DNA from 2 places in the Arthrobacter sp. YAF17 genome. Region 2 is predicted to be linked to the other one. Evidence: predicted binding sites of a transcription regulator. Region 2 holds the regulator's gene; the other holds the start of a gene.
What was found. The regulator LexA, encoded in region 2, represses DNA repair genes until DNA is damaged. The targets are predictions, from matches to a motif close to TCGAACANNTGTTCGA.
Positions count from the first base shown of each region.

Region 1: the regulator LexA is predicted to act here: its motif matches at 7,802-7,817, upstream of AB4Y67_RS13530 (LexA family protein).

Region 1 covers NZ_JBFRDB010000015.1:18,702-33,278, forward strand. The annotation lists gene AB4Y67_RS13490 (DUF4192 domain-containing protein) at 88-1,065, opposite strand; gene AB4Y67_RS13495 (hypothetical protein) at 1,669-1,944, opposite strand; gene AB4Y67_RS13500 (hypothetical protein) at 2,012-2,440, opposite strand; gene AB4Y67_RS13505 (DNA/RNA non-specific endonuclease) at 2,936-3,838, shown strand; gene AB4Y67_RS13510 (helicase associated domain-containing protein) at 4,052-4,708, shown strand; gene AB4Y67_RS13515 (PadR family transcriptional regulator) at 5,112-5,450, shown strand; gene AB4Y67_RS13520 (hypothetical protein) at 5,447-6,448, shown strand; gene AB4Y67_RS13525 (hypothetical protein) at 6,726-7,529, shown strand; gene AB4Y67_RS13530 (LexA family protein) at 7,832-8,263, shown strand; gene AB4Y67_RS13535 (Y-family DNA polymerase) at 8,290-9,570, shown strand; gene AB4Y67_RS13540 (hypothetical protein) at 9,611-9,949, shown strand; gene AB4Y67_RS13545 (MerR family DNA-binding transcriptional regulator) at 10,636-11,049, shown strand; gene AB4Y67_RS13550 (hypothetical protein) at 11,095-12,045, shown strand; gene AB4Y67_RS13555 (hypothetical protein) at 12,254-12,661, shown strand; gene AB4Y67_RS13560 (AlbA family DNA-binding domain-containing protein) at 12,816-13,982, opposite strand; gene AB4Y67_RS13565 (hypothetical protein) at 14,232-14,577, shown strand, end outside.
Region 2 covers NZ_JBFRDB010000009.1:41,898-56,474, forward strand. The annotation lists gene AB4Y67_RS08950 (cation diffusion facilitator family transporter) at 1-51, opposite strand, end outside; gene AB4Y67_RS08955 (GlsB/YeaQ/YmgE family stress response membrane protein) at 393-662, shown strand; gene AB4Y67_RS08960 (TrmH family RNA methyltransferase) at 833-1,744, opposite strand; gene rplT (50S ribosomal protein L20) at 1,799-2,278, opposite strand; gene rpmI (50S ribosomal protein L35) at 2,398-2,592, opposite strand; gene infC (translation initiation factor IF-3) at 2,708-3,790, opposite strand; gene AB4Y67_RS08980 (DUF1844 domain-containing protein) at 4,241-4,627, shown strand; gene AB4Y67_RS08985 (MFS transporter) at 4,757-6,103, opposite strand; gene AB4Y67_RS08990 (SseB family protein) at 6,166-7,065, opposite strand; gene priA (bifunctional 1-(5-phosphoribosyl)-5-((5-phosphoribosylamino)methylideneamino)imidazole-4-carboxamide isomerase/phosphoribosylanthranilate isomerase PriA) at 7,079-7,825, opposite strand; gene AB4Y67_RS09000 (hypothetical protein) at 7,878-8,036, opposite strand; gene hisH (imidazole glycerol phosphate synthase subunit HisH) at 8,037-8,849, opposite strand; gene hisB (imidazoleglycerol-phosphate dehydratase HisB) at 8,846-9,472, opposite strand; gene AB4Y67_RS09015 (histidinol-phosphate transaminase) at 9,538-10,656, opposite strand; gene AB4Y67_RS09020 (LysM peptidoglycan-binding domain-containing protein) at 10,797-11,249, opposite strand; gene lexA (transcriptional repressor LexA) at 11,591-12,340, shown strand; gene AB4Y67_RS09030 (ATP-dependent DNA helicase) at 12,549-14,577, opposite strand, start outside.

The sequences.
Region 1 (14,577 bases), on a different contig from region 2:
CCGGAGGAGCGCAGCGGGGGAGGCCGCCCCGCCACCGGAAAAGCCGGGCCGGGAGCCTGGGGGACCCGGCCCGGCCTTTGTGTCCGCTTAGATGATGCGGCGCCGGTAGGACGTTTCGGCATCCTTGGCGACGTCGGCGACGTAGCCGCGGCCGATCAATTCGCGCAGCAGGACCGCGAGACGGAAATCGGGAACGTCGTTGAGGGCGTGCTTGAGGTAGCGGTCTGCTTGTGTGCCGTTGCCTTTGAGCCATTGAAGCCAGCCCATCAGCGCCATCATGGGTGCGCGCTGACCTGCCGGGACTGCTTTCATCAGCTCGAAGGCCATTGCTTCGGCCCGGTCGATGCGGTCCCAGTCGGGCCGGTCGGTGAACTTTCCGAGCATCACGTCGCCGAAACTGCCGTTGTGCGCGGTGATGGTCTCGCGGAACATGAAATCCCGGATGAAGGTGTTCTGCAGCGCGGCGGCAAGGTACCGGGCGCTCTGCTGGTCGGGGGTCCCTTCCCCTTTGAGCAGAGACGCCCACGCTTCACACGCGGCGTCGGTCTCTTCCGCGGTGCTCTCGGGGGCTTCGACGTGCTGCGCCCAGGTTCCCAGCAGGGACGGGTTGTAGGCGTCGACGTCGGTGGCGCTGCCGAAGTAGGTCAGTGCGGCGTTGGCCTGGCTGTCGGTGATCTCCGCAAGCGGGTGGTTCTCGTCGGTTCCGAACTCGGACCATTGTGTGGCGGTGACGAGCCAGACGTTCCGGACCGGCATCCGGGCCGCTGCGAGTTCGTTGACCAGGGCGGCGACGTGGGCGGCGTAGGGGTAGCCGTCCGGGTGTTCGTCGGTGTAGACGACGATGTAGGACGCGGTGGCTTCCTCGTCGCGGGCCGCGTAGCTGGTCAGGGTCTGGGCGTATCCGCCCGGTTCTGCGTGCTCGGGGGCGTCTACCCGCAGAGTGACGCCGAGCGTACCGCCCTGCGCGGTGATGATGACGAAGGATTCGGCGGGCGTGGTGCCCAGCAGGTGCGGGACTGCCGCCAGCAGGTCGGCGGGTCCGGTGATGTTCAGCTTCTCGTTCATGGTGTTGCTCCTTTTTGCCCAAGGATTTCGGTGGGTGGGGCGGCCATGGTGACCGGCCAGCGTCCCCTCTCCCCCCGTTGTTTTTTGGCTGCTGGCGGAGCTTGCGGAGCTGTGTCCGACGGAGGCCTGTCTACCCGCAGGGCAAGGGGCAGGAAATTCCCGAAGGAAATAAGCGACGAAGGAGCGCCGCAGGGACATCTCCTGCACCGCAGGCCCCGACGAAGGAGGGGCTAGACGGGGTGGAGCGGGCACGTACGATCCGAAGGACAGCAGCCAAAAAACGTCGAAGACGTGGGAAAGGGCCAGGGATCCCGGAGCTCTGCGACGGAAGCCCTGGACCCAACAGCCGGCCGCGCCAGCGGACGCCCGATGGGAGCGAGCCCTGCGAGCATGCTCTTCCTCTTCGGGTTGGACCGCTCCCCTGCTTGGCCGGCCCCGAGGTCGGGGTGAGTCGGGCATCCTGGCCGGCTCCTGCACGAACGTCCCGCCGATGGCGGTCCGCCGCCGGTGACCAGCGACGCTACCCGACCAAAGGCGGCGGACCGCCCGACCTCCGGGGGCGGGCCGGGCCCCTTTCCTTGGCCCCGGCCCGTTGCGCCGCGGTTAGTGCAGTTCGGGGCGGTGGTCGGCGGCGAAGAGGACGGCAACGAGTTCGTTGTGCCAGTCCAGCGCGGCGTGCTGCCGGGTGGTGACCAGGAGCGCGGGGTCCACGCGGGCGTCCGTGGTCACGGCTTCGGCCATGCCCCTGATGTGGGCGGCAAGGTCCGCCGCTGCGTCGGGGCTGTAGGCCACGGGGGATTTCTGCACGATGGTGGCCAGGGTTTCGAGGAACACCACGGTCTGGGCCGGGTTTTCGGGGATGCTGTTTCTCGTGGTCATGGTTCTTGGCTCCTGAGGATTGGGGTCCTGCCGGGCGGTTTCCCGCCCGGCAGGGTACGGCTGGGTCTTAGGCGACGTTGGACATGTAGGGCATCCGGTAGCGGGACGGGAGTTCCGCGGCGGCTTCGGGCAGGTCGTCAGGGCCGTGGGCCTGGCCGTTCTTCCAGTGGAAGAATGCCTGCTCGCTGATCGCGTCCCACTGGCGGGCTTTCGTCCGGTAGTACGTGCAGGTCACGTCACCCTCGCAATAGGTGGCGACGCCGAACAGGTTCCCGATGTTGTCCGCGGTGCGGGTCGCGGCGACCATGACGTAGGGCCAGTTGCCCAGGTCCCAGCCGTCTGCGCCCCAGCTGGGGATGACGGCCCAGCCGTGTTCGCCGATGAGTTCCATCCAGTCGTAGCCGCCGTTGAGGTGGTAGTCGCCCAGCACGGTCACTCCGTCGATGGTTTCGCCGGTGTCCTGCGTGGTCACCGTCTTGGTGGTGATTGCGTTCATGGTGTTGCTCCTTTTTGCCCAAGGATTTCGGTGGGTGGGGCGGCTTAGGTGACCGGCCAGCGTCCCCTCTCCCCCCGTTGTTTTTTGGTTGCTGGCAAGCTCGCTTGCTCGGCGGCCGACGGAGCCCTGTCTACCCGCAGGGCAAGGTGCGGGAAATTCCTGGAGGAAATCAGCGACGCAGGAGCGCCGGAGGGACATTTCCTGCACCGCGGGCCCCGACGAAGGAGGGGCTAGACGGGGTGGAGCGGACGCCTAGAATCCGGAGGACAGCAACCAAAAAGCGTCGAAGACGTGAAACACGGGCCGGGGCGGGCCGGAGCCCTGCGACGGACAGCGCTGGACCCAACAGCCGGCCGCGCCAGCGGACGCCCGAATGCACTGTGTGTGGACCTGCGGTGCCCGCGGGCCGGGCCGAGGGTTCCAATTTCGGGGCCTGGACCTTTGGGCGGGTGGTTCATTCACTTCGTTGTCCCCGGCAGCTGTTAGGGTCCGGGCATGGATGAACTGTTGGTCGGGGCGGATTCCGCTGCTGCACGCGATCTGTCGGGCCGGTCCGGTTTCGACGCCGGGTTCCTCGGTGTGCCGGTGCCTGTTCCGACCCTGGCAGGGGTCGAGACAGTCCTTCTGCCCTACACCCATTTCTCCGTACTCATGCGCCCGGACAAACGCCTGGCCGCGGTGACGGCCCTGGGCATCGACGGGGCGAAGCTGATAAACCTGGACCGATCCGGCATCCAGTGGCGGCTCGATCCCCGGCTCGGCGAAAACCACCAGACCGGGGAGAGGGTTTACGCCCGCAACGACATCGACCGCGGCCACCTGGTCCGCCGGGCCTCAGCCGTCTGGGGCGAAACCCGGGAAGAGGCAGCCCGGGCCAACGAGGACACCTTCCACTACACAAACGCCGCGCCCCAGGCGGCAAAGTTCAACCAGGGCCTGGACCTCTGGCTCGGCCTGGAGTCCTACCTGCAGCGCAACGCAGCCGACAACGGCCGCCGGCTCGTCGTGTTCACCGGCCCGATCTTCAGTGACACCGACCCCGTCTACCGCGGTGTCAACATCCCGCTGCGGTACTTCAAGGTCGCACTATTCCTCCACCACGGGGACCTCGCCGCCACCGGCTACATCGTGGACCAGACACCCGAGCTCGCGAACCTGCCCGACGTCCCGCGGCCCGGCGCCATCGACGAGGCTCCCCCGCTCGGCCCGTTCCGCACCTTCCAGGTCCCCATCCGAGACATTGCCGCCCTGACTGGCCTAAACCTGGACCAGCTCGTGGCCGCAGACCGGATGCCGGTCGCCCGGGCGCTGACCACCGCCCCGGTCACCTCCACCTGGAGACGGCTGAACTCGCCACTGGACCTCGACCTGGACTTCGACCTCAACGGCACGGACTGACATCCCCGACCTGACCTAACCCACCACCGGAGCCACCCGGCAAGGCAGGCTCCGACGGGTGGAAAAAGCAACAGTCTAGGCACGGCGAAGCCCTGCCACTGCCACACCTGACCGGGCCGCCGGGCCGCAGCAGCGGACTCTCCACATGCAGCGCCTTTGGGCCGGGGGTTCCGCCCGTCTCGTGCGCAGGGCCGTGGCAGGATGGGGTCCATTATGGACAGGCGGTTGCGGCGTGCCCCGGACGCTGAATGGGTGCTGATGTACCGGCTCGGACTGAGCCGGAAACGCATCGCTGAGCTCGTGCGCGCCGAACCGGCGGCCGTCGGCTACCACCTGGTGATCGCCCGCCGCCAGGACCCGGGACTCGAAGCCGAACACCGGGCCGCCGCCGACGCCGCCCCCGTCCCTCACCCCTCCCCCGCGGACCTTGCCCGCATGACGGAGGTCATCACCTGGGTCCTGGCTGAAGGCCGGCTCCCCGAGGACCGGGCCGGCGACCGGGGCGAAAGGTCGATGGCGCGCTGGCTCTCCGCACGCCGGCGCGAAGCGGCCCAGGGCACCCTGGACCCTACCTACCGCCAGGGCCTGGCCCGGGTGCCGGGGTGGGCCGGGAACCGCAGGGAAGCAACGGACGAGGCCCGGTGGCAGGGCCGTTTGGCCGACCTCGTGGAATTCCGTGCCGAAGGCCACGACTGGCCGCGGCACCACGGCTACGACTCAGAGCGGGAACATACCCTCGGGGTCTGGATCCACACGCAGCGGTACAAACGGCGCCGCGGTGAACTGGACCCGGTGAAGGCCAAGGCCTTGGACGAGACCGTTCCCGGTTGGCAGGCCGGCAGGACCCGGGGCCGGCGTCCACGACTGTGACCGGAAAGACCCCGCTTCGCCGCAATCCGTGAGGGAGCGCGGGCATAGACTGGGCCTGGTTCTCCAGTCCCCCCAGCTTGGAGAACCGGGCGCCTCCGCGCTTGAGTCCCTTGGGATTCGCGCGGAGGCTTCCTCATAACCCCGGACAGGCGCCCGCCGCGTACCGGCACCAATCCGGGCCAGCAGCGGGAGCCCTCCGGGTTGTGCCCATTGTGGACAGGTGGAGCCCCCTCCGCACAGCTCAGGCTGTCCCCACTGGCGTTCAAGCCGTCCGCCGAAGCCCCGCGCTGGCGCCCGGGTTCTCGGTAGTTTGCGGAGTAGCTATTGAACGAATAGCTCGGAAACACCCAAATGAATCTGTTTCAGGGTTTACATAGTCACTTTAAATGAATATTCTCCTTGAATGACTAAGCAGGAGATGCGCGAACCGACGTTCTTGGTCCTCTCGGCCTTGGCCGGTGGCCCGATGCACGGCTACGCCCTGCTGGCCGAGACGGAGTCCCTCTCGCAGGGCCGGGTGAAAATGAAGCCGGGAACCCTGTATGCCGTTCTTGACCGGCTCAAGGAAGAAGGGCTGGTCGTCCCGGCCGGTGAGCAGATCGTTGATGGCCGGTTACGGCGTTACTACGAAATGACGGACGAGGGAGCGCAGCGCCTGGGAGCGGAGGCTGCCCGGCTGGAGGCCAACGCCAGGCACGCACTGGCGAATCTGAGAGCGCGCGCCGCCGGGATGACCGCATGAGCCCCGAAGCGCGGATGGAGGCCACTTACCGCAGAGCTGTCCGGGCTTCATATCCCAGGCAGTGGCGTGCAGAGTCCGGGGAGGAACTCATCGGGGTGTTCCTGGATGTGGCCGCGGCAGCGCAGCGCAGCAGGGCTACCGTCCCCGATCTGGCGAACATTCTCGTCAGCGGCACTGCGGCACGGTTCCTGCTGATTGTTGGAAAGGTAGCCCCCCGGGGCCGCGACCGTGTCTCGACACTCGCCACGATGCTGGGCACCTCGATGGCAATCTTGATGCTGCTGTTGGGCGAATGGGGACCCTGGGTCCGGGCCGGCAGCCTGCGCTGGCGCCCCACCGGGGCGGGATTCTCCGAGCGGCTGGTGGAGCTGGGACCATTCGTGACCCTCTCGGCAGCTACCTATATTGTGTGGATCGCGGTGTTTTTAGCCACGGTACTGCAGCGCAGTGCTGCCCGCCGGCAACTTCTGATCCTCGCTGTCCTGATGTCAGTACTTCTGCCTTTGTCCAGCTGGATCGGTGGGGTTATGGCTCCGCCACCTGTCGTGTCCGTGGTCATGGTGCTTGCCGCTGTACTGGCTCTTGCCGGCAACGCAACCCGGACTGTCCACCAGCTGCGGCTGGTCCGATGGGGCACTCCGCTGCTCACGGCAGGACTGCTGGCCGTTACGGTGTTCCAACTCCCTGGCCGGGCCATCTTCTTCTACAACGCGCGCAGCGTCGTTGCGGTCGACTCCCATTCCATCAGTTACTCCGTTGGACTGGCCCTCATCCTGGGTACAGCCGCTCTGGCGGCCCCCGCAATCCGCCGGCACTGGGCGGTGGCGCTCTCGATACTTGCACTTCCATTGATGGCTCAGCTTTTCCTGCCACGCGTCCTTTCCGCCCAGGATCTCCAGACGCTCACCATCGCTGTCCTTGTAGCGTCACCTATCGCCGCCCTATGGCTGCGCTGGCACCATCGGCGCACCGTCGCGCCCGTACTCCAACAGGCCTGATCAGGCCAATCAACAACAGGTATGACGGGGCACGAGTCGTCGTACCGCTAATCTCTGCACCCAAAATCCATTCCGGTTTCCGGCGCGCACCGCGGGGCGGAAACCATCCATAACCAAGGGGGACATCATGGAACGACTCAACGCACCAAAGACAACAAGGTTCGTACGCCGAGGGCTAGTGGCAGGAGCTGCGGTCTGCGGCCTGCTGCTAGCCGGATGCGCATCGTCCACCCAACTTTCCGGAGTCAAGGTCACTGCAGCTGAAGGGGGCGTCGCTTTGGACTCCATTGCCGCGGGCGCCACCCTCAGCACGTCCATTGCAGACCGGCTTGAGCGCATCCAGCACACCCAGACAGTAACGAGGCTCCGCTGTATCGCCGACAACGGATTCCCCGATGTTGCAAACCTCATCCCAAATAAGCTCAGCACGGTGCAGGACCAGAACGATGTGTCCGCTGAGGACGTCTTCTTCGCGTCGGCTGAAGACGCCGCAACCAAGGGCTTCGGTCACCCCGTGCCAGCCAGCCCTGCCAAACTCATGTCCCACGACCCCGCCTACGAAGCAATCAGCGACACATGCAACGAACAGGCTTGGCAGGCCCTAGGCGACGACGCAGAGGCAACAGTACTCCAGTATCACCAGCTGCATTCCCGACTCCTCGCGGCACCCATGAACGCTGTTTCAACATCAATGCCGGGCTGGTCCGCAAAGCTCGCCCAATGCCTTTCCGATCAAGGACATCCGGTCACCACCGGCGGCGGAACCTGGGGAATGGACCTCGGCATCACGCTCGGCGGGCTGAAAAGGCCCGACGAGGAACGGCCCACCCCTACAGGAACCAAAGGCGTGGAGATCATCCCTGGAACACCAGCCAACCCCTACATCCCCACAGCGGAGGAATCAGTGCTTGCCTCAGCGCTCTATGAATGCTCCCAAACCACGGGTGTCCGGGCCGAACTGGACCGGATAGCCCTCTCTGCCCAGCAGCAAGCTGAGGCCGACAACGCTGCCGCTATCAAGGATCTGGCCCCGAGGATCCAGGCCCTGGCCGACAAGGCAGGAGCGCTGGCAAGCCTTTGAACCGTTCAGCCACTGCAGCGATCTGAAGCCAGCACCACGGCGCCCTCATGAGCACGTGCGGCGGACACTCATTTGGGGGATGTCGGACGCACGTGCTCATGCTCCTAACTGTCCGCTGGGCCGCTTGTGGGAAGAGCTCCTAGGTCGCCTCACGCCCTGCGGTTCACGCCAAAGTTTCTTGCAGAGCGTGGAGCGAAATGTGCGAGCTCTGGGGATTCCGCCGGGCATTTGGGCAAAGTATGTTTACTGTCGGTCCCGGGAGCTATGATTATTCGAAGATATATTCGAATAAAAGGTGTGTTGTGGGCGTTGTTATTGGTCCCCGCGTGATAAAGGCGGGGGCGTCGTTGTTGTCGGTGCTGATCTCACCGGTCGCTGTCGCGGCCGGGTATCCCTCGCCCGCGCAGGACTACTTCGACGGGCGGATCGACCTGAATGAGCACCTGATCAAGGACGTCACGTCCACTTATGTGGTGCGGGTGTCCGGGGGCTCCATGACCGGGGCAGGGATCAGCGATGGTGATGAACTGATCGTCAACCGTGCCCTGGAACCGGTGGACGGATCCGTGGTCGTCGCGGTCCTGGACGGTGAACTGACCATCAAACGGCTGCGCATCACTAGTGCCGGGGTCGTGCTGCAGGCAGAAAACCCCGCGTACCCGGATATCCGGGTACCGTCCTTATCCGATCTGGTGGTGTGGGGCGTGGCGACCCGATGCCTCCACCGGCTGTAGGGCCGGCCGTGTCTAAGCCGGCGGTGATGCGGCACATGCCGCAGATCGCGCACGTCGACGTGAACTGCTTCTACGCCTCGGCCGAACGGGCCTTCAACCCCGCCCTGGAGGGCCGGCCCGTCATCGTGCTCTCCAACAACGACGGCTGCGCCGTCACCCGCTCCCCGGAAGCCAAAGCCCTCGGCATCCCCATGGGTGAGCCGTGGTTCAAACTCGCCCCCCGCGCCAAGGAATGGGGACTCGTTGCCCTGTCGAGTAACTACGAGCTCTACGGCGACATCAGCGCCCGGGTGATGGAGCTCCTGGGCCGGTACTCGGCCTGGCTGGAGGTCTACAGCATTGACGAGGCCTTCCTCGGCGTCAAGGGCACCCCCGAAGAACTCCTGGCCCTCGGCCGGGACATGAAAGCCACCGTGCGGCGAAACGTCGGGGTGCCGGTCTGCGTCGGAATCGGACCGACGAAAACGATCTCGAAGCTGGCGAACAAGTGGGCCAAAAACAACCCGGCCTTCGGCGGGGTCTGCCACTGGGACTCCGTACCCGCCACAGACAGGGAGACCCTGATGCGGCGCCTGTCCGTCATCGAGATCTGGGGCGTCGCCACCCGGCTGACCAAACGACTCAACGCCCTGGGCATCCATTCGATCCTTGACCTGTCCCGGGCCGATCCTGTCATGATCCGGGACCGCTTCTCCGTGGTCATGATGCGCACCGTCCTGGAACTGCAGGGCACCCCCTGCATCCCGATGGAGGAAGAACGAATCGGCCGGGACCAGCTGATCTTCTCCCGCTCGTTCGCCACCCCCATCACCACTGCCGCCGGGATCCGACAGGTCATGAGCGTCTACGGCCAGCAGGCCTCGGCGCGGCTGGCCAAACACGGTCTGCAGGCCAAGGTCCTCACCGCGTTCGCCGGCACCTCCCACTTCAACCCGAAAGACACCTCTTACCCCTCCGTCAGCATTGCCCTGCCGATGCCCACCGCCGACCCGGTACTGCTCACCAAAGCCGCCCACGCGCTCCTGCCCCGCATCTGCGAGGGCATCCGGTACGCCAGGGCCGGCATCATGGTCACCGACCTCCGCCCCACCGGCAACCAGGCACCCCTGGCCCTGTTCGAAAACCAGCACGAGGAACGCCACATCGGATCCCTCCTGGAAGACATCACCCGCCGGTACGGGCGCGGCTCCATCGGCCTGGGCCACGGCGGCATCCGCGGCGGGCCGGATTGGACCATGAAACGGGACATGCTCTCCCCCCGGTACACCACTCACTGGGACGAACTCCCCCTCGTCAAAGCGGCCTGACAATCACACCTGCACGACAGCACCACGGAAGAACACCCCGATGACCCTTGCACCCGAAGCCCCCGCCCAGATCCAGGACACACTGGTCCGACTCGACGCGGCAGGTAAACCCCTGGCCATCCGCCACGACGGACAGATCTGGTTGGTCGATCCCGACACGGAATCCCGGCACTGGTTCGGAAGAGATGCATGGTGGGACACGCGCCGCACAGCAGCCGTAGGCAGCGGCGACCTGGTCAGCATCGAATACTGGCAGGTTCAGGTCCGCTCCGGCACCCGTTCCTCCCTCCGGACCGCCACGCTCCGCCGGGAACCGCTCTCCACCCAGTGGCTCCTGGAAAACATCAGCGACGCCGACGAAACAACCGAAGAAGAGTGAACGGCCAACCCATCACCGATCAGACCTGGGCCGGCATTCGGACCCTTGGCGCCGTTTTTCGTGGACCAGTAGTCCGCGGGGTAGCGGGATCCCTGAAGCACGGCGTCCAAATTGACGTCGTGCTCCTCACGCCCGTCCGCGAACCGCGCGTCATACCGAATGCTGAGATACCGACTCCTCAACCAACGACGCGTTTTCCAATATGCGGTGGCTCGTATAGCTATCGGCATTTGTGAACTCATGCCTACATCGTCGCCGGTCCGTGACTCGTCCTGTGGCGGACCGCCGATGGAAAGGCTCAACGGATAATCGGACAAACGTGTCCCATTTCCTTAGAGGTGGGACGCCCTCTCAACTGAACTGGTGCTGTGACGGGCCTGTCCAGTGGAACTGAAGGTCTACGCGAAACGCGGGGAGTCGACCTTAGTCCGGAAGGAAGTGACTGTCTGACTGGACACTCAACTGACCATCCATCTTGACACCAAGTCAAGGCTGAAGGATGATTGAACCCTGCAAACCCTGCAAAGCCCACAAACCGTGCAGGACCTGCGAAACCTGCAAAGCTCGCCGTTTGCAGAGAGCTAAGACACTCAAAAACATAAATCAACTAAAAATTAAAAATCCTAAAATCGACAAAATCTAAAAACGACAAAATCTAAAATGAGCAAACATCTAAAGGATTCCTTATGAGTGCTTCAGTTTCACGTACACACTTTCCAAAGGAAGTCGCAACAGCTCTGGGTATCTCCGTGGACTCGATAGGCCGCTACGCCAGGGAGGGAATCATCCCCTTCGAAATGACACCCAAGGGGCATCGACGCTACGACATCGAAGAAGTACGTGATGCGCTTGCCTCAACACTGTCACCAGCCCCTACGCGCCTGGCTCCATCCGCAGCACCGCAGGGCAGGAAGCTTGTCGCCGGACCAGAGGTGCGCGTCAGCCCCCAGTCTCGACTCCGGGAGGACCTGAGGGCCACTCGGACAGTTGAGCGGGAGGACATTGCATCAGACGAAGGAACGGACGGCCGCAACACAGACTCTGTGTTCGACGAGGTATTGGGTCATGCACGCAGAGTGCTGGTCGCGGCCAGCCGATGATTGAGGCTTGTTAACGGAACCAGCCTCCAAACGGAAGAGAAGATATTGAACGAGACAGCCGCCCAGCAGGCGTCACTCAATTTGGCGAACGTTATGACTCGTCTGAGGACTATTTCACAAGGGGATGTGATCTCCCTGGGGGCAGTGAATATCGTAGGGGTTGGCGCGAGTGCCGCGTGGCATTCCACGGCGGAACATGAAGGGCTCGCCGAGCGTGAACCCGGCGAGGAAGTCTGGTCCCTGAGTATCGAGAGTGATGTGGGCTGGTACGTGGTCATAACGCAAGACTGCGACATCGTCCGCGATCCGCGCACTGAGCCTTGCTTGGTCGTCTGTCCGGTCAAGTACGTTCCGGCCGAGGAGTGGCAGACCCTGGCCTCCGGACCCGGGTCACCCCGGTTCTTCCCTCTTCCGGACGGAAACAAGCTCCCTCGCGTGGACGGTAAGTTCCCCATAGCCGACCTCAGGTTCCTGACAAGTGTCGATAAAACGGCATTGCTTCACCCGAGCGTTAAGGTTCTTCATCCGCTTTCCTCACCCCAACGCGGAAACTTCGGACGCTGGGTGGGTTCGCGCTACGCCAGGGTTCCGCACCCTGACAACCTGGAAAGGGACGTGCTGCCCAAGGCGGCTACCCTTATCCGCAAACTTGCCAAGCAGTATGCAGCTGGGAAAACGCAGGACCCGGAAGTTAGGTTGATTGGTGCTGCACGGTCCTGGTACCTGGGCGGCAACGACAAGCGCGTGGTTTATATCCCGATGATTTCCGAGGCCACGGCAAGGGTCACGGGACTATGGGACAACGACGCAGGCGATTTCAACATGAACACAATCCAGGCTGCAACGAAACGCCTGGCTGGCAAACTCCGCGCATCGCTGCCGCCTGGAGCCGGATACGCCTGCTCAGTTGAGCCCACGACACTCCACACAGCCACCGCGGCAGATCTCCTGGAGTGGTCGGAGTGGATTGTCGAGGAAACACAACCGATGCTCTGACACCTTCTCCTCGGCAGGCGTCCAAGAACAATGACACGGCGCTGCACAAAGACGGGAAGCGTCGGATTTGGTGAAAGCAGCGTCCCAGTTCCTTAGAAGTGGAACACCAAGCCAGCTCGTGCAGCGGCGTCCGCTGCTACTGTCAGCCCGGCCCAGTAATCTGGCCTTAGGCGGAATCAACCGCATTGGGGCGAGGCCGGGAGGCAAATTGGAACCGTATGTGTGGCGTGAAGCGGAAGTCAGCTACCCGGACTTCAAAGGAACCGCTCAGCTCGATAAAAAGATCACCGGCACTAACGGATTCACAGTAGCCGGCATCGACCCAGACAAGTGGCTAGTTGTGGGCCTGGACATCGGCGGCGGCGAAGGTGACCACGATCTGCACGTAGTGGCCATCGATAAGGAAACCATTCCCGAGGGGGAAGGCAACGTCTTCGATTACCTGCTCACCAAGCATGGGTATATCCCCGTGACGGACCTACTGCTGCACGACGCGGACCCCTACGAGGTACTGAAAAGCATCACCCACAATTTCGAGCTTCGGATCAGGTCCAGAGGCACAGAGGGGAAACCCATCAAGGTCACTGCCCTTGGCGATATTCCTGAGCAGCGCTGACACCGAATACAGACGAGTAGGCCTGGCCCTGGTTGGCTCACGGGTTCTACCGGCCTTGGCACCTTGCCGGCGGCTAGCGCTGGAGTCACTGCCGGCGATCACCTCAGCCAGGGGCGGCGACCATCACCACGACAAAAACGCGGCGGCCGCGTCCTTAGCGAACTTTGCCTAGGTGTTGCTGGGTGGTTCCAAGCATCTTCAAGAGTCGCCCGACCAAGGATTCCACTACGCCCTCGGGTGATCTTTCCAGCGCGTCGGTACTGACCGTAATCGTGCGCGAGTAAACATCACTGTGCATAGTCTGAGGACGCTCAAAACTCCCCCAGTCGTCTATCGCCGTCATGTGAGAGCGGAGCCCCTTCACATCATTGATACGTAGGCCAAGAGTCCACAGGGAGCGGTATCCGTAACGTTCACTGAGAACGTTTGTCCAGAAGGTCAACCGCTGGGCATATGCCACCGCTAGCCCGTCAAGGATGAACTTCTCTTCCGTTCTCCCCTGGTCGGTGCCGCGTCCTATCAGAAGGCGGATCCCTCCGGACTCCTTCAGTTCGACGTCGAGAATTGACCTCTCGCTGAAACCGGCAGGACGCGGCACTTGCGTGGCCTCGTCGGCGTCGCTGTTCATCATCGAGACGCCGAGTTCCCGATGCTTGATTCTTGTGGAGTACTGAGGCGTGGGGTAGACATCGGCCAGGTTCGGCCTGCATTTGTTCTGGCCCGAAACCAAGAAGTTGCGAAGAGCGTCCTTGTCGTCCAGGAACTGTTCCACGAGGTTCGCATTGACTGGCATCAACGGTTCGGCGATGAGATATATATGCCCGTGGTTACGTTCGCTGGGAAGCAGAGGGTCACTCGACTCGGCGGTGTCCAGAAGTCTTATGCCGATGTTAGCCTGTTCTTGGCGGCGCTGATGATGCCTTAGTACTTCGGCGTCTGATAACGCGTGTTTCGATGCGTCTCCTCGCCCGTAGTATTTGCTTCCTGTCATGTGCGGGGCGAGCGGTGACGGCGGGACCGTGACCACTACGAAACCTGTGCCATCACCTAGCTGGATCACTCGGGTCGTTACCGGCAGTGGCGGCTCGATGGCATTCCGTGAGATGCCGTCTATGCGTTCAATCATTCCCTCGACGGCGAGAGGCTTGGGAACGAGCCGCTTGGAGACGCTACCCTCCTTCACCTCCGCGATCCCGATGATGAACATTCCCCCGTCGATGGCGAAACTCGCCAGTGTCTGGGCAATTTGTTCGTTTCGTGCCTGTTCCTTGACTTCAACGTAATGCGACTCAGACAACGCTCCGCTTCGGATGCCCTCCACGATATCTGCCTCGCTGGCGGGTTGCCACAACTTTGCCACTCTGCCCCCATTTGATGGTCTGGTAAAGGTGCAGCGTAAGCCGCCACCGATCCAATTTACGCTGGCTCCCCCGATTGATGTCACATCCCGTAGAGCTAGGCAGGGTGTCCCACTTCCTTGGAACTGGAACAGTCCGCCGGCAACCACTCAGGCCGTCCCGCCCTGCGGTTCACCACAAGCAATGTCGGGGGCACATGAAAGTGTAGGTGCATGATGTTCGAAACCGACCAGTCCAGGGTCCCTAGGGCCTACGTCGCGCTTGCGTATGACCACCTCCACGAGGACCGCGATAAGGACTTGATGGCCACCATCGCATGGTGCCTGGACCACGCGAGCGGTGACGCCAGTTCCGTAGGGATTCAGACTGGCCGTAAAGATGACCTCGAAGACGAACCCCTCCTCAGGGACTTCATCGCGTCGGGCGCCAAGGTTTACTCGGACTTCCGAGGGAAACTTGGTGCCCTGCCATCCGGGCCAGTCCTGCTGTACCGCCCCCTTCCACAGCATTTGTGGGAGGTAGAGACCAAAAGATCCTCCGCAGCCGTGGCCGCGTTCG
Region 2 (14,577 bases):
GTTCGCGGCCAGCGCCGCAACAATCGCCTTAGTACCGCCGTTTGCAGCCAAGGGAGCTTCTCCTTAGGGGTTCGAGCCGGTGGTGGGCTCCGGCCCGTGCCTGTGCCCACAAGAGACACGGTACCCGTTATCGCCCCGGCACAGCAGTGCGCATCTCATCACCGGCGGCACAGCAGAGAGGACCGAAAAAACAGCACCGCACCAGCGCCGCACCAGACGCCGGCGGCGCCCGGCAGCGCCCGGCGTGGACCCGGCTTCCACCCGCAACGGCGCAGGTCACCGGGCAAGTAACGATTGGGTGTGATCCTGCTGACAAGCAAACCGGCCTATGTTAGCTTGAAGCCATAATCGGAATCCACTATTTGGATGCCGACGAATATGTAGGAGGAGCAATGGGCTTTCTAGGCTGGATCATTCTCGGACTCATAGTAGGTGCAATAGTAAAGGCAGTCATGCCTGGCAGGGTCGGAGGCGGCTGGGTGACCAGCCTCGTGCTCGGTGTTGTCGGCGCAGTTGTCGGCGGCTGGATCGGCGACCTGCTGTTCGGCGGCGGCAAGATGGAATTCTGGAACCTCGGTTCCTGGCTCCTTGCCATTGTCGGCGGCCTCGTGGTTGCCCTTGTCTACGGCGCCATCACAGGACGCAACAAGACCACGACCTGACCGCCGGGATACGACGGCGGGAGCCCACCTTTCGGTGGACCCCCGCCGTATTTTTTTGCGCGTTTCCGCCTCTGCCTGCCGGTCCGCCCGTCCGCACAGGCCCGCCCGTCCGCACAGGCCCGCCCGTCCGCACAGGTCCGCCCGTCCGCACAGATCCGGCCCGCGCGGATCTAGCCTCGCGGGGTTCCGCCGTCCTGCTGTGAGCGGGCGCTGGCGTAGAGGCAGACTGTGGCTGCCGTGCCCAGGTTGAGGCTCTCAGCTGCCCCGTAGACGGGCACAGCCACCCGGTGGTCCGCCAGGGCGAGCTCTTCCTCGGAGAGGCCCTGGGCCTCGTTGCCGAAGAGCCACGCCGTGGGGCTCTCCAGGGCGTACTCCGACCCCGTCGAGGCTGCGCCTAGCCGGCGCGCAGCGTTCTGGTCCTGCAAAGTATCGAGGTTCAGCTGGCCCTGGCCGTCCGCGGCGAGGACTCCGATTCCGCGTCCCTTGCACCGGGCCGCCAGTTCATCGACGTCGACGCCGAGCACCACGGGCAGGTGGAAGAGGGATCCCGCCGTCGAGCGGACGGCCTTGGGGTTGTAGATGTCGACGCTGGATGCGGTGAGGATAACGGCGTCCGCTCCGGCCGCGTCGGCCGCGCGGAGGACGGTGCCGGCGTTGCCGGGGTCACGGACCTGGCAGAGCACGGCAATCAGCCGCGGACCGGCGTCGAGCACCTGTTCGAGGCTCACGTCCAGGAAGCCGCAGACGGCGAGAATGCCCTGCGGGGTGACCGTGTCCGCCATCGCGGCGAGCACCTCGTCGGTGGCGAGGTAGGCGGTGGTGCCCTCCGCGAGAGCCTCCAGGTCCGGGTGCCGGTCGAGGCACGACTCGCTCGCGTAGACCTCATAGACGATGCCGGGCTCCCCCGCTGCAACCCTCTTCTGGTGCAGCACAAGGGCTTCCCGGACCGCCTGCGGCCCCTCGGCCAGGAACTCGCGGCGCTTTAAACGCGCCGGGCGCCCGGCAAGCTGTGCCACCTTCCTCACCCGATCAGCTCGAGGATTGGAAAGTACAAAGTCTTGCGGGCGCCCGGTTTCGTTCATATAAGAACCTTAGTAGCTTTCGCGGCCGGTTCTTGAACGACGTGGTTCGGGGTATTACTTGGCAGCCTCGTCAGCGGCGGCCTTCTTGGCGGCCGGCTTCTTGGCGGGAGCCTTCTTGGCAGCCGGCTTCTTCGCGGCCGGTGCAGCCTCAGCCTGGACGGCCGGAGCGGACGTGTCGGCGGGCAGCGAGTCCTTGGCGATCTTGACCAGCGCGGCGAAGGCGTTGGCGTCGGAGACGGCCAGCTCGGCCAGCATACGGCGGTCAACCTCGACCTCAGCGGCCTTGAGGCCCTGGATCAGACGGTTGTAGGTCAGGCCGTTGGCGCGGGATGCAGCGTTGATGCGCTGGATCCAGAGGCGACGGAAGTCGCCCTTCTTCTTCTTGCGGTCGCCGTAGCTGTACACAAACGAGTGCAGCAGCTGCTCTTTGGCCTTGCGGTACAGGCGTGAACGCTGTCCACGGTAGCCCTTTGCGCGCTCAAGAATAACCCGGCGCTTCTTGTGGGCGTTGACCGCCCTCTTCACACGTGCCACGTGCGTACTCCTTCGAAAATCTGATCCCAAGCATCTACTGCCGGATCAACCGGCTGGCCTGAGAAGCCTTTTTGGTAGTTGACTGCCGCCAGGTGGCAGACAGTCAGAGAACTTGGAACTTAGATGCCGAGCATCTTCCGGATGACCTTGGCGTCGCCCTTGAAGACGATCTTGTCGCCGGCGAGGCGGCGGGTCAGCCTGGAGGACTTGTGCTCGAGGTAGTGGCGGCGGTTGGCCTGCTGGCGGCGCAGCTTGCCGCTGCCGGTCAGCTTGAAGCGCTTCTTAGCACCACTGTGGGTCTTCATCTTCGGCATGGGAACCGATCTCCTTACGTATCCGCAGACAAGGCCTGCAGTCTTTCGTGCAGCCGCCCCTGCGGGCGGCATGCTGGTTGCTTGCTGCCGGACATTGCTGTCCGCCAGCCCTGAACTAGTTGGTCTTCTTGGCTGCCGGCTTGGCGGCGGCCTTCGGGGCAGCCGGCCGTGCAGCAGGTTTCGGCGCCGCGGGACGCGGTACCGGCTTCGGAGCAGCAACCGGCTTCGGTGCTGCCGCCGGAGCGGCCTTTTCAGCTTCGGGAGCCTTCGCGGCTTCCGGAGCCTTGGCGGCGGCCTTGGGCGCTGCGGGCGCCTTGGCTGCTGCCGGCCTGGCGGCGGCCTTCGGAGCCTCGGCCTTGGGGGCTTCGCGCTTCGGAGCGGCCTTCGGAGCCTTGGCGGCCTCCTGCTTCGGCGCTGCCTCGACGGGAGCCTTCTGTGCCGGGGCTTCCTCGACCTTGGCCTCCGCGGCTTCAGCCTTATCGGCCTCAACCTTTTCGGCCGGGGCCTCGACGGCGGTTTCCGCGGCGGGAGCTTCAGTTGCGGTTACCTCAGCCTCGGGTGCCTCAGTCCGGACCTGGTAGCCCTCCGGCAGCAGGTCGGCCAGCGACTGCGTTAGGGGCGCCTCGGGGCCGGACGTGTCAACGCGGCCTCCACCGGAAGCCTTGGCTTCGTTCTCGGCCTTGGCTTCCGCACGCTGCGATGCGCGGCGGGCCTCTGCCTTGGCTTCGGCCTTGTTCTTCAGGGGGCCGACCACCATGACCATGTTGCGGCCATCGATGCGCGGGCTGGACTCCACGACGCCGACTTCGGAGACGTCCTCGGCGAAGCGCTGGAGCAAGCGGATGCCCATCTCGGGGCGCTGCTGCTCACGGCCGCGGAACTGGATCATGGCCTTGACCTTGTCACCGGCACCGAGGAAGCGGAGCGCGTGGCCGCGCTTCGTCTCGTAGTCGTGGGTGTCGATCTTCAGGCGGAAGCGGATTTCCTTCAGAACCGTGTTGGTCTGGTTCTTCCGGGCTTCGCGTGCCTTGACCGCGGCTTCGTACTTGTACTTGCCGAAGTCCATCAGCTTGCACACCGGAGGCTTGGCCTGCGGTGCAACTTCAACGAGATCAAGATCGGACTCGGCAGCCAAACGCAGGGCATCCTCAATACGGACAACGCCTACTTGCTCGCCTGCAGGGCCGACCAGCCGCACCTCGGGGACGCGGATACGCTCATTGATTCTTGGCTCGCTAATGTTAAAGCTCCTGTGTTCGTGAGGGGTACTCCACCGGCAAAAAGAGAAGGCCCCCAATTGCCGGAGCAATCGAAGGCCTCGAAGATCGGAACTGCCTGCCTCGCGTGAGGCGGCATGCATCAAACCAGGGCTGGCGCCCGGGAAGAATGCCCGACCAGGTACCCGGCAACCTTGCTTCTTCCGAAGCTTCCCGAAGGAGAGCGGCTGACGCGGGTGGGAGAGAACTCCGCTTGCAAACTGAAAGTCGATTCTACAGAAGAAATCCCGTCCGGCGCACCTGCATGACTAGCATGTTGGCTGCAGACGGGTTCCGGCTGTCAGAACGCTCCGGTCAATCTAAATCAAGATCTAGATTTGAATCCGGAACGAAATAACGACAATCAGTCGGTCTGTGACAAGCTTACCAGCATGAGCACTTCAGACAGTAATTCACACGTTTACGAGCCCGCCAGCACCCAGGGCGACGTTTCACAGCAGATCCGGGACATCTCCGAGGTGCCCGCGATCGAGGTCATCACCACCGCTGCCGTGCACCTCATGAGCGCCGCCGCCGTGAAGCTTGGCCTCGCCGCCGAGGAGAACGCCGAGGAGCTCAAGGACCTGGACGAGGCCCGCAAGCTGATCACGGCCCTTGCCGGCTTGGTCACTGCCGCGGCTCCCGAGATCGGTTCCCAGCACGCCGGACCGTTGCGCGACGGACTGCGGTCCCTCCAGTTGGCCTTCCGCGAGGAGTCCACCCTTCCGGACGCTCCCGGCAAGGGCCCGGGCGAGAAGTACACCGGCCCGGTCAACTAGACCCCAACCCCAGTTACAACGCGGCACAAGCTACAACGCGGCGGCGGACGGACCACTTCGGTCAGTCCGCCGCCGCCGTCGTTAACGCCCGTGGCGTTACGGGTGCCGGCGGCGAGGCCCCCGGTTGCCTCAGGCTGCGGCGAGCCGCCGCCGGCGTAGGTGCTGCAGCGCGAGCCCCACGAGGCACAGCACGACGCCGCCCAGCCCCACGGCCACGAATCCGGCCCAGGGGCCCACGCCGTCGATGAAGACCCCGGCGAGTGGCGCCCCGAGGGCCACACCCCCGGTGAGGGCCGAGCCGTACCAGCCCATCGCTTCGCCGCGGCGCCGCTCATCGACGAGTTCGGCGACCTTTTCGGAGGCTGCCGACAGCACGGGCGCGCACAGCAGGCCCGGCAGGAGCGAGAGCAGGCACAGGGTCCAGGTGTCCTGCGCAAACGCCATCGGAATGGTCAGCGCAGACATGCCCAGCAGCAGCAGGATCGGTGAGATGGGCCGGTGCATGGCGCCGTAGATGAGGCCGCCGACCACCGAGGCCGCGCACCAGAAGAGGAACACCAGCCCGATCTCGGCCTGGTGCCCGCCGGATTCGAGGGCGGCCACAATTCCGACGTCGGTGCCGCTGAGGACCATGCCGGCCCCGGCCGCGACGGCGAAGACGGCGGCCACGGCTGACGTGAACCAGGCGAAGTTGTGGACGACCTTCTGCCGCAGCCCGGCGCGTTGCTGGCGCCTTTCCCCGGCGGCGGCCAGCGGGGCGAGCTCGGCGGCGGCTTCCTGCAGGTGGGCCGGGGCAGCGGCGACGACGGCGACTTCGGCGCCCTCCTGCTGGCCTGCCTCAAACGCCGCATCGGACTCGGCGTCGGACGCTGGTTCAGACCCAGGGACAGGCTCGGCGCTGCGGGTCGGCGGGTTGAACCACATCAGGAAGAGTCCGGACACCGAGGTGGCGATGCCAATGATGGTCAGTCCCAGGACCGAGAACCCGGCCGTGGCGACGAGCGCGCCGGCCGCGGGGCCGATCATAAAGACCAGTTCGGTGGAGATGGCGTCGAGGGCGAACGCCGTGCGCCGCTGCTCACCTGTGGCGAGGACGCCGAGGGACTGGCGCACCACGCTGAAGATGGGCAGCGTCAGCAGGCCGCCCACGAAGACCAGCGGCAGCAGGACCTCGTAGGACACGTGCGGCACAACGGACCAGATGACGGCTTCGGAGATGACGGACGGGATGAGCGCCCGCCGCAGGCCGACGGTGTCAACGCGCCGGCCGCGCCAGGGTGCGCCAACGGCGATGCCGATGGTCATCACGGCGGCGGCGGCGCCGGCGGCGGCGTAGCCCTGGCCGAGGGTCAGGACAATGTGCAGGGTCAGGAGGACCCCGGCCGCGGAGTGCGGTATGCGGGCAACCATCCCGACCAGCAGGAGCCGCCTGATGGGCCGGACGGCCAGCAGATCCCGGTAAAGCGCGAAGTTCACGAAACTATTTCCTTCTGGTACTGCCCCCGGCAGCACCCAGGATGTCCCCGGCCGACCGTCAGCTACTGTGCTGCGCGCTGCAATTTGACCTCGATCGAGTCAACCCGCTCAGCAAATATTTCATTCCGTGCCCAGGCGTTGTTGAGGCCGGACACGATGGACTGGACGCCGGCGGCGTCGAGTCCGTCTTCAAGGTAGAGCACCACGCGGAGCTCCGGGCCGGAGCCTCCGCCCGGGAGCTGCCTTCCCTCGGCCGTAACCGCGGCAACTCCCCCGCCCCGATGAATTTCAACACGGCGGACCGCGGGAAAGCCAACTGCGGCCTCGCCGAGGTTCCGGGCGAGCTCGGGATCAGCGTACGACGGCGTCCAGTCCCGCTGCTGGGCAAGGGCCCACACCGCGGGCCGGCGCACCACAAAGGTGATAGCGGACCCGGGGTCGAGCACGAGCAGTTCCGCCCCCTCGGCGACCGCGGAGAGTGCAGCGCGGGCCGCGTATACGGCTACCGGGCGCGCCTCGGGATGCCAGGCCTCGAGTGAAGCCGCAGAGGTGAAGACGGGCATCGCTGTCCGGCCGTCGGGGGCCTTGAGGGTTACGAGCGCCATGTCCGCCTGCTTGTCGGAGTGCAGGCCGCCGGCACCTTCGCCTTCTTCGGCGAGTGTGGCGATGATCGGCACAAACACCCGCGCCGTAGCGAGCGATGCCACCACCGCAGCCTCATCGCCGTCGCCCGCTTCGAGGGCAGCCAGCGCGGCGAGGTAGCCGGCCTCGGGGGTGCCGTCGTCGTCCTCGAAGTTGTGGATCGTAGCGTCCTCGCCGGACAGACTGCGCCCCGCCCACGGTTGGCCCGCAGAGTCGGTCGCTCCCCCGGCGCCCGCCAGGGCTGCGGCGATGTGTCCGGGCAACTGGCGTGTTGGGACGTGGTTGTCAGCTGCGTTGCCGCCCGTGGGCCGGTGCTCCATGCTGCGGGCTTTCCTAGCGGCGGCCGGCGACGTCGAGGGCCTCGGGCAGCGTGAAGTTGCCGTTGTAGAGGGCCTTGCCGACGATGGCGCCTTCGACGCCGAGCGGCACGAGGGAACGCAGGACCTTGAGGTCCTCGAGGCTGGAGATCCCGCCTGAGGCGACGACGGGTTTGCCGGTCTTTTCCACCATCTGGCGCAGCAGTTCGACGTTAGGGCCCTGGAGGGTGCCGTCCTTGGTGACGTCGGTGACGACGTAGCGGGAGCAACCGGCCTCCTCGAGGCGTCCGAGGACCTCCCAGAGGTCGCCGCCTTCCTTGGTCCAGCCGCGGCCGGCCAGCGTGGTGCCGCGGACGTCCAGCCCGACGGCGATCTTGTCGCCGAAGCGCTCGATCACCCGGGCGGTCCACTCTGGGTTCTCCAGTGCCGCGGTGCCCAGGTTCACGCGGGCCACGCCCAGGTCCAGTGCCTTCTCGAGGGACTCGTCGTCGCGCAGGCCGCCGGACAGTTCCACCTTGATGTCCAGCCGGCCGACCACTTCGCGCAGCAGTTCGGCGTTGGAGCCCCTGCCGAAGGCGGCGTCGAGGTCCACGAGGTGGACCCATTCGGCGCCCTGCTGCTGCCAGTTGAGTGCAGCCTCCAGCGGCGTGCCGTAGCTCGTCTCGCTGCCGGCCTCGCCCTGGACGAGGCGCACGGCCTGGCCGTTGACGACGTCGACGGCGGGCAGCAGCTCGAGCACGGGCAGCGGGGTTTCGGTGGTCATCGTGGATCCTCAGCTCTTCAGGGACGGCAGGTGGTCGGGGCGCTGCGGGTGGTCAGGCGGCAGGCAGGGTCAGGAGGTAGGCGGCCAGCAGCGCCATCCCGGCCAGGACGTAAAACACGATCTGGACCCAGCGCGGGCTCTTCTGCTGGCGGAAGGACAGCGCTCCGCCGACGAGCAGCCCGGCGAGGCCCATCAGCACGATGGACCACATCTAGGCGGTCCCGGCTTCCGGGGCGGCGTCGGACAGAGTGGCGTCGGACGGCACGGCTTCTGCGCGCACTGAGTCCGGGGCCGCTGATTCCGCGGCCCGGGAGCGGTCCCGCAGGCTCTCAACCCAGTTGCGCAGCAGGTGCGCCCCGGCGTCGCCGGACTTTTCGGGGTGGAACTGTGTGGCGCACAGCGGGCCGTTTTCCACGGCCGCGATGAACGGGGCACCGTGCTCGGACCAGGTGACCAGGGGCGCCGCCATCCGCGGCTGGATGACGTCGAAGTCCCACTGCTGGACCCCGTAGGAGTGCACAAAGTAGAAGCGTTCGTCTTCGACGCCGGCGAACAGCTTGGAGCCTTCCGGGACGGATACGGTGTTCCAGCCCATGTGCGGCACGACATCGGCGGGAAGGAGTTCGACCTTCCCGGGCCACTCCCCCATTCCTTCGGCTTCGGTGCCGTGCTCGACGCCGGCCTCGAACAGGACCTGGAGGCCGACGCAGATGGCCAGGACCGGCCGGCCGCCGGCCACGCGGCGGCCGATCATGCGGATCCCGTCGACGGCTTTGAGCTCGCGCATCACCGTTTCGAACGCACCGACGCCGGGCACCACGAGGCCGTCGGCGTTGAGCACGTCCTGCGGCTTGGAACTGAGGATCACTTCGGCACCGGCACGCTCGAGGGCGCGGACGGCGGAGCGGACGTTGCCGGAGCCGTAGTCGAGGACCGTGACGGTCGGCTTGCCCTCGGGCGACGCCGGCTTCGCGCCGGCGTCGGGGTCGATGATGGCGCCGTCCTTCAGCACTTTGCCGGTCACAGCGCACCCTTGGTGGAGGGAATGCCCTCGACGCGCGGGTCCGGTTCGACGGCGGCGCGCAGGGCGCGGGCGAAGGCCTTGAACTGGGCCTCGACGATGTGGTGCGGGTCCCGGCCGGCGGTGACGTTCATGTGCAGGCAGATGCCGGCGTGCAGGGTGATCGCCTCGAAGACGTGGCGGGTGAGGGAACCGGTGAAGTGTCCGCCGATCAGGTGGTACTCCTGGCCTGCCGGTTCTCCGCCGTGCACGAGGTACGGGCGGCCGGAGACATCGACGACGGCGTGCGCGAGGGCTTCGTCGAGGGGCACTGTGGCTTCGCCGAAGCGGCGGATCCCGGCCTTGTTTCCGAGGGCGGTGCGCAGGACCTCGCCGAAGGTGATCGCAACGTCCTCGACCGTGTGGTGGACGTCGATGTGTGTGTCGCCGGTGGCCTTGACCGTCATGTCGATCAGGGAGTGCTTGCTCAGCGCCGTCAGCATGTGGTCGTAGAACGGGACCGAGGTGCTGATGTCCGAGACGCCGGTGCCGTCCAGGTTGATCTCGACCAGCACCGATGACTCGCTGGTGGTCCGTTCCATGCGTGCGGTCCGGCCCTCGGCAGCGGTTGTTCCGGTGGTGCTCATGTGGGTGTCCTTTGGATGACGACGGTGCCCGGCGAACAGGGCAGGGTGGATGTCCTGGGTTAAGTCTAGGCGCGCTGCACTGCGCGGCCGGCCAGGATCCGCTCGAGGGCTTCGAGGAAGGCTGTGGTTTCCGTCTCAGTCCCGGCGGTGACACGAAGGTGCCCGGGAATGCCGACGTCGCGGATGAGCACCCCGGCATCCAGCAGTTCCTGCCAGACCTCGTGCGGGTTGTCCAGACCGCCGAAGAAGACATAGTTCGAGTCGGAGGCGGCAGGCTTGAGGCCCATCCGCTGCAGTTCGGCCACGATCCTGTCGCGCTGCCGCTTGATGTCCTCGACGTCGGCCATCAGCGCGACCCGGTGGTGCAGGGCGGCCAGGGCTGTCGCCTGGGTGATGGCCGAGAGGTGGTACGGGAGCCGGACCAGGCGCAGGGCGTCGGTGACCTCCGGGGCTGCCGCCATGTAGCCGACACGGGCTCCGGCCAGGGCGAAGGCCTTGCTCATGGTGCGCGAAACGATCAGCCGTTCCCGGCCGGGCAGCAGCGTCAGCGCGCTGGGCGTGCCGTTGTGGGCGAACTCGTGGTAGGCCTCATCGACGATAACGATGGTCTGGCTGGCCTCGCCGGCCTCGTAGACAGCCTCGACGACGTCCAGGCCAAGCCCGGTGCCGGTGGGGTTGTTCGGGGAGCAGAGGAACACGATGTTCGGCTGGAGTTCGCGGACCTGCCGGGCGGCCGACTCGGCACTGAGCCCGTAGTCATCGGCGCGGATCCCGGCGATGTACCCGGTGTCCGTGCCGGAAGCCAGCAGCGGGTACATGGAGTATGTGGGAGGGAAACCAAGGGCGGTGCGGCCGGGACCGCCGAAGGCCTGGAGGATCTGCTGGAGAACCTCGTTGGAGCCGTTCGCGGCCCAGATGTTGTCCGCGGCCAGTCCGTGCCCGAGGTATTCGGCCAGCGCCTCCCGCAGTTCCGTGAATTCGCGGTCCGGATAGCGGTTCAGTCCGGCGGCGGCAATGGTGACGGCGTCGGAGATGGCCGCGAGGACGTCGGCCGGGACGCCGTGGGTGTTCTCGTTGACGTTGAGCAGGATGGGGACGTCCAGCTGCGGTGCCCCGTAGGGGGTCAGGCCCCGCAGGTTGGTCCGGAGGGGAAGTCGGTTCAGGCGCTCTAACTGGTCAGTCACTTGTCCAGTTTAAGTGAGTTCGCGGCGGGCCCGGAAACTGTGACGCTTTGCGGGGCTGTCGGCGCCCTGCGGAACGCCTCGAGACCCTCAAGCGACGGGACCCCTGAGCTATCTGGATGGAGCTGCCTGGCCGGAACGAACTAGTTGGACGGAATGAAGAGCGCCTGGCCCGGCACGACGCGGGCGGCCTCGAGGTTGTTCAGCTGGATGATGTCGGCGACGACGTCGCGGGGATCGCGCTCGGGCGCCACTGCCTCGGCGATGGCCCACAAGGATTCGCCGGGCTGCACCGTTACCGAGACTGTGGGTGTCAACGACAGCTCGGCGGCAGAGTCCGCCGCCTTTGCCGGGGCGTTGAGGAATCCGCTGAAGGAGAGAACCAGTGCGGCCAGCAGGATGAGCGGCACCCCAATGAAGACGAAGCGCCCCCGCCGGGTGAGCTTAAGCGGCGCCTGCTTTGCCTGTTCGGCACGACCGCTGGGGCCGGACTGGCCGGGCTGACCTGTGCCGCTGCCGGTGCCGGTGCCGGGCCGGCCATAGTCGCCGAATGAGTCGCGGCCGAAAGTGTCGTGAAACGCGCTTGATGCTGACATGAACTGAGCCCTCCTGGACCATACTGTGCCGCCCGGCGTACTCCACGTACCCGCCGCCAACCGGCCTGACCTTCGAACAAAGAGACGAATAACCTGTTCCAACCGAACTGCGCCAAACTAGAACACATATTCGAATCTTGCTAGTTCTGTTTTAGCACTTATTGACGAACATTGTCGAGACTCGCTAGAACAAATGTTTGAAAAAGCTGTGTGGCTGGCCTACGTTTGAGTCAAAGAACAACCACTTCTGCAGTTGATCAGCAGGGTCTGACATTTCAGGCCGGAAGTTCCCGGCAGCTGCAGCCACAGCGGCCGGGCGGAACGGAAAGGCGTTGGCGAACATGGCAGCACAAGCCACTGGCGGCAGGGCCACCCAGCGGAGCCCGCAGGCAGCCCGGCCACCCAAGAGCCTTACCGTCCGGCAAAAGAAGATTCTGGAGACCATCCAGCGCTCCGTGACGGACAACGGGTACCCGCCGTCCATGCGCGAAATCGGCGACACGGTGGGCCTCGCGAGCCTTTCCAGCGTGACCCACCAGCTTTCGCAGCTCGAGAAGCTCGGCTACTTGCGGCGTGATCCCAAGCGCCCTCGGGCCATGGAAGTGCTGATGCCGTTGACCCTCGATGAGGGAACCGCGAAAATTTCAGGCGTCGAGAAGTCCAGCGGCCTGCGCAGTGTCGGCGGCTTGTCTGTTTCGGAGCTGGCCAGTGCCACGGATACCGCCATGGTGCCGTTGGTGGGCCGGATCGCCGCGGGCGGACCGATCCTGGCCGACCAGGTGGTTGAGGACGTTATGCCCCTGCCCCGCCAGCTGGTGGGCCACGGCGAGCTCTTTATGCTCAAGGTCGCCGGTGACTCGATGATCGATGCGGCCATCTGCGACGGTGACTGGGTGGTGGTGCGCAGGCAGGGCGATGCTGTCAATGGTGACATTGTGGCCGCCCTGCTGGATGACGAGGCAACAGTGAAGACCTTCCGCCAGCGTGACGGCCACACCTGGCTGCTGCCGCAGAATACCCAGTACGAGCCCATCCTCGGCGATCATGCCGTCATTATGGGCAAAGTCGTCTCGGTGCTGCGCTCCCTCTAGGACTGAACCTCCCGGCAGCTCAGAGCTGCCCAGTCCCTGCGAACACGGCCCCGCCGGCGTTGACCAGTTCACGCCGGACGGGGCCTTTCGCGTTCCTCCCGGTTACTGGCACCCCGGCGGCGGCAGGGTCCCGGAAAATCCGCGGACGCCGCGGGGACCCGCATCCCGGCCCGGTCACATGTCCCGGCAGGGTCCCAACCCGGCGGGGCTACGTGGCGGGCTGCCCTGATTCCTTCGCGAGCCGCTCCAGAGCCGCGACGGCGATGGCGGGGTCCGTGGTGGGCCAGAACGGCGGCAGGGCGGCGCGGAGGAATCCCCCGTAGCGTTCGGTGGACAGCCGCGAGTCCAGCACAGCCACCACACCCTTGTCCGTCGTCGTGCGGATCAGTCGGCCCGCGCCCTGGGCCAGACGGATGGCAGCGTGGGTCGCGGAAACACTCATGAAGCCGTTGCCGCCGGCCTGGGCCACGGCCCGGGACCGCGCCGTCATCAGGGGATCGTCGGGCCGCGGGAACGGGATCCGGTCGATCACTACGAGGCGGCAGGAGGTCCCCGGCACGTCGACGCCCTGCCACAGGGACATGGTGCCGAAGAGGCAGGTGTCCGGCTCGTCGGCGAACTGCTTCACCAGCGCCGTCATGGTGGAATCCCCCTGGCAGAGGATGCTCATGTCCAGCCGTGGCCGCAAGGCCTCGGCAGCGTCCTCGGCGGCGCGCCGCGACGAGAAAAGGCACAGCGCCCCGCCGCCGGAGGCCCGGATCAGCTTCTCGAGTTCGTCGAGCGCTTCCGGGGACGTGCCGCGGCCGGGCTTGGGCAGATGCTTGGCAACGTACAGGATGCCCTGCTTGGGGTATTCGAACGGAGAGCCGACGTCGACGCCGGTCCAGCTCGGGGCGCCTGGACCCACCAGGCCCAGGCCGCCGGCAGCAGGTTCGAAAGCGGACCCGATCGCCAGGGTGGCCGAGGTGAGGATGACCGTGTGGTCCGCGAACAGGCCCTCGCGGAGCCGCCCGGCAACGCTGAGCGGGGCGATATTGACCAGCGCCGGGGCGGACTCGTCGGGCTGGGAGTAGCCCTGCTGCGGGTCGAAGGTGCTGTTGCGGGAAAACCAGACCACTTCGCGGTTCTCGCGTGCTGCCAGCAGCCGTTCACAGAGTTCCAGGATCACCATGAGCCGGGAGCGCGCGAGCTGGCGGCCGCCGTCGGCCGTGTTCGCGCTGTCCCCCTTGGAATCCGAGAGCGCGGCGCGGCAGGCGTCCCGCAACTGGTCCACGCAGTCCAGCTGTTCGCTGTTGAGGCCGTTGGGCATAAGCCCGCTGGGGACGCCCTCAATGGCAAGTTCGAGGTTGGATGCGGCGTTGTTCAGCGCGTCCACGGTGATGCCGGCGTGCTTCCGTGCCCCGGACGCGGCGGCGTGCACCATGGCCACAGAAAGCTGGCCGGACACGGCGCCGGTCACGCGGTCCTGGAGCTCGTGGGCTTCATCGACCACCACGACGTCGTATTCCGGCAGCACGGCGAGGCCTTCGAAGGCGCTGACGGCCAGCATCGCGTGGTTGGTGACCACGACGTCGGCGTCCGCGGCGTTTTGCCGGGCCAGTTCGCTGAAGCATTCGGCTGCCAGGGGGCATTTCTGCGCGCCGAGGCACTCCATGGAGGTGACGGAGACCTGCCGCCAGGCGCGGTCCGTGACGCCGGGCAGGAGTTCGTCGCGGTCCCCTGTCACGGTGTCCTCGGCCCACTCGCGCAGCCGGACGACCTCCTTGCCGAGCTGGGAGGACGGACCGCCCATGGCCGCGGCGAAGTGCGGCACGGAGGTGTCCTCGCCGAGCGAGAAGAGCTGGCCCTCCGACGGTTCTTCGGAGGGGAAGCCGCCTTCGAGCTTGTGGCGGCACACGTAGTTGGACCGGCCCTTGACGAGGGCGACTTTGACGGGCCGGTCGAGCGCCGGGGTGATGGTCTTCAGCAGCCGGGGCAGGTCACGGCCCACGATCTGGGTCTGCAGTGCCAGCGTGGCCGTGGAGACCAGCGTGGGCTTGTCGCTGACGAGCGAATGGGCGATCAGGGGGATCAGGTAGGCGAGTGACTTGCCGGTGCCGGTGCCGGCCTGGACCAGCAGGTGGTCGCCGCTGTCAATCGCCTGCGCCACCTGCCGGGCCATTTCGTGCTGGCCGTCGCGGCTCTGGCCGCCCATCCCGGACACGGCCCGGTCGAGGAGTTCGATAACGAACTCCCCG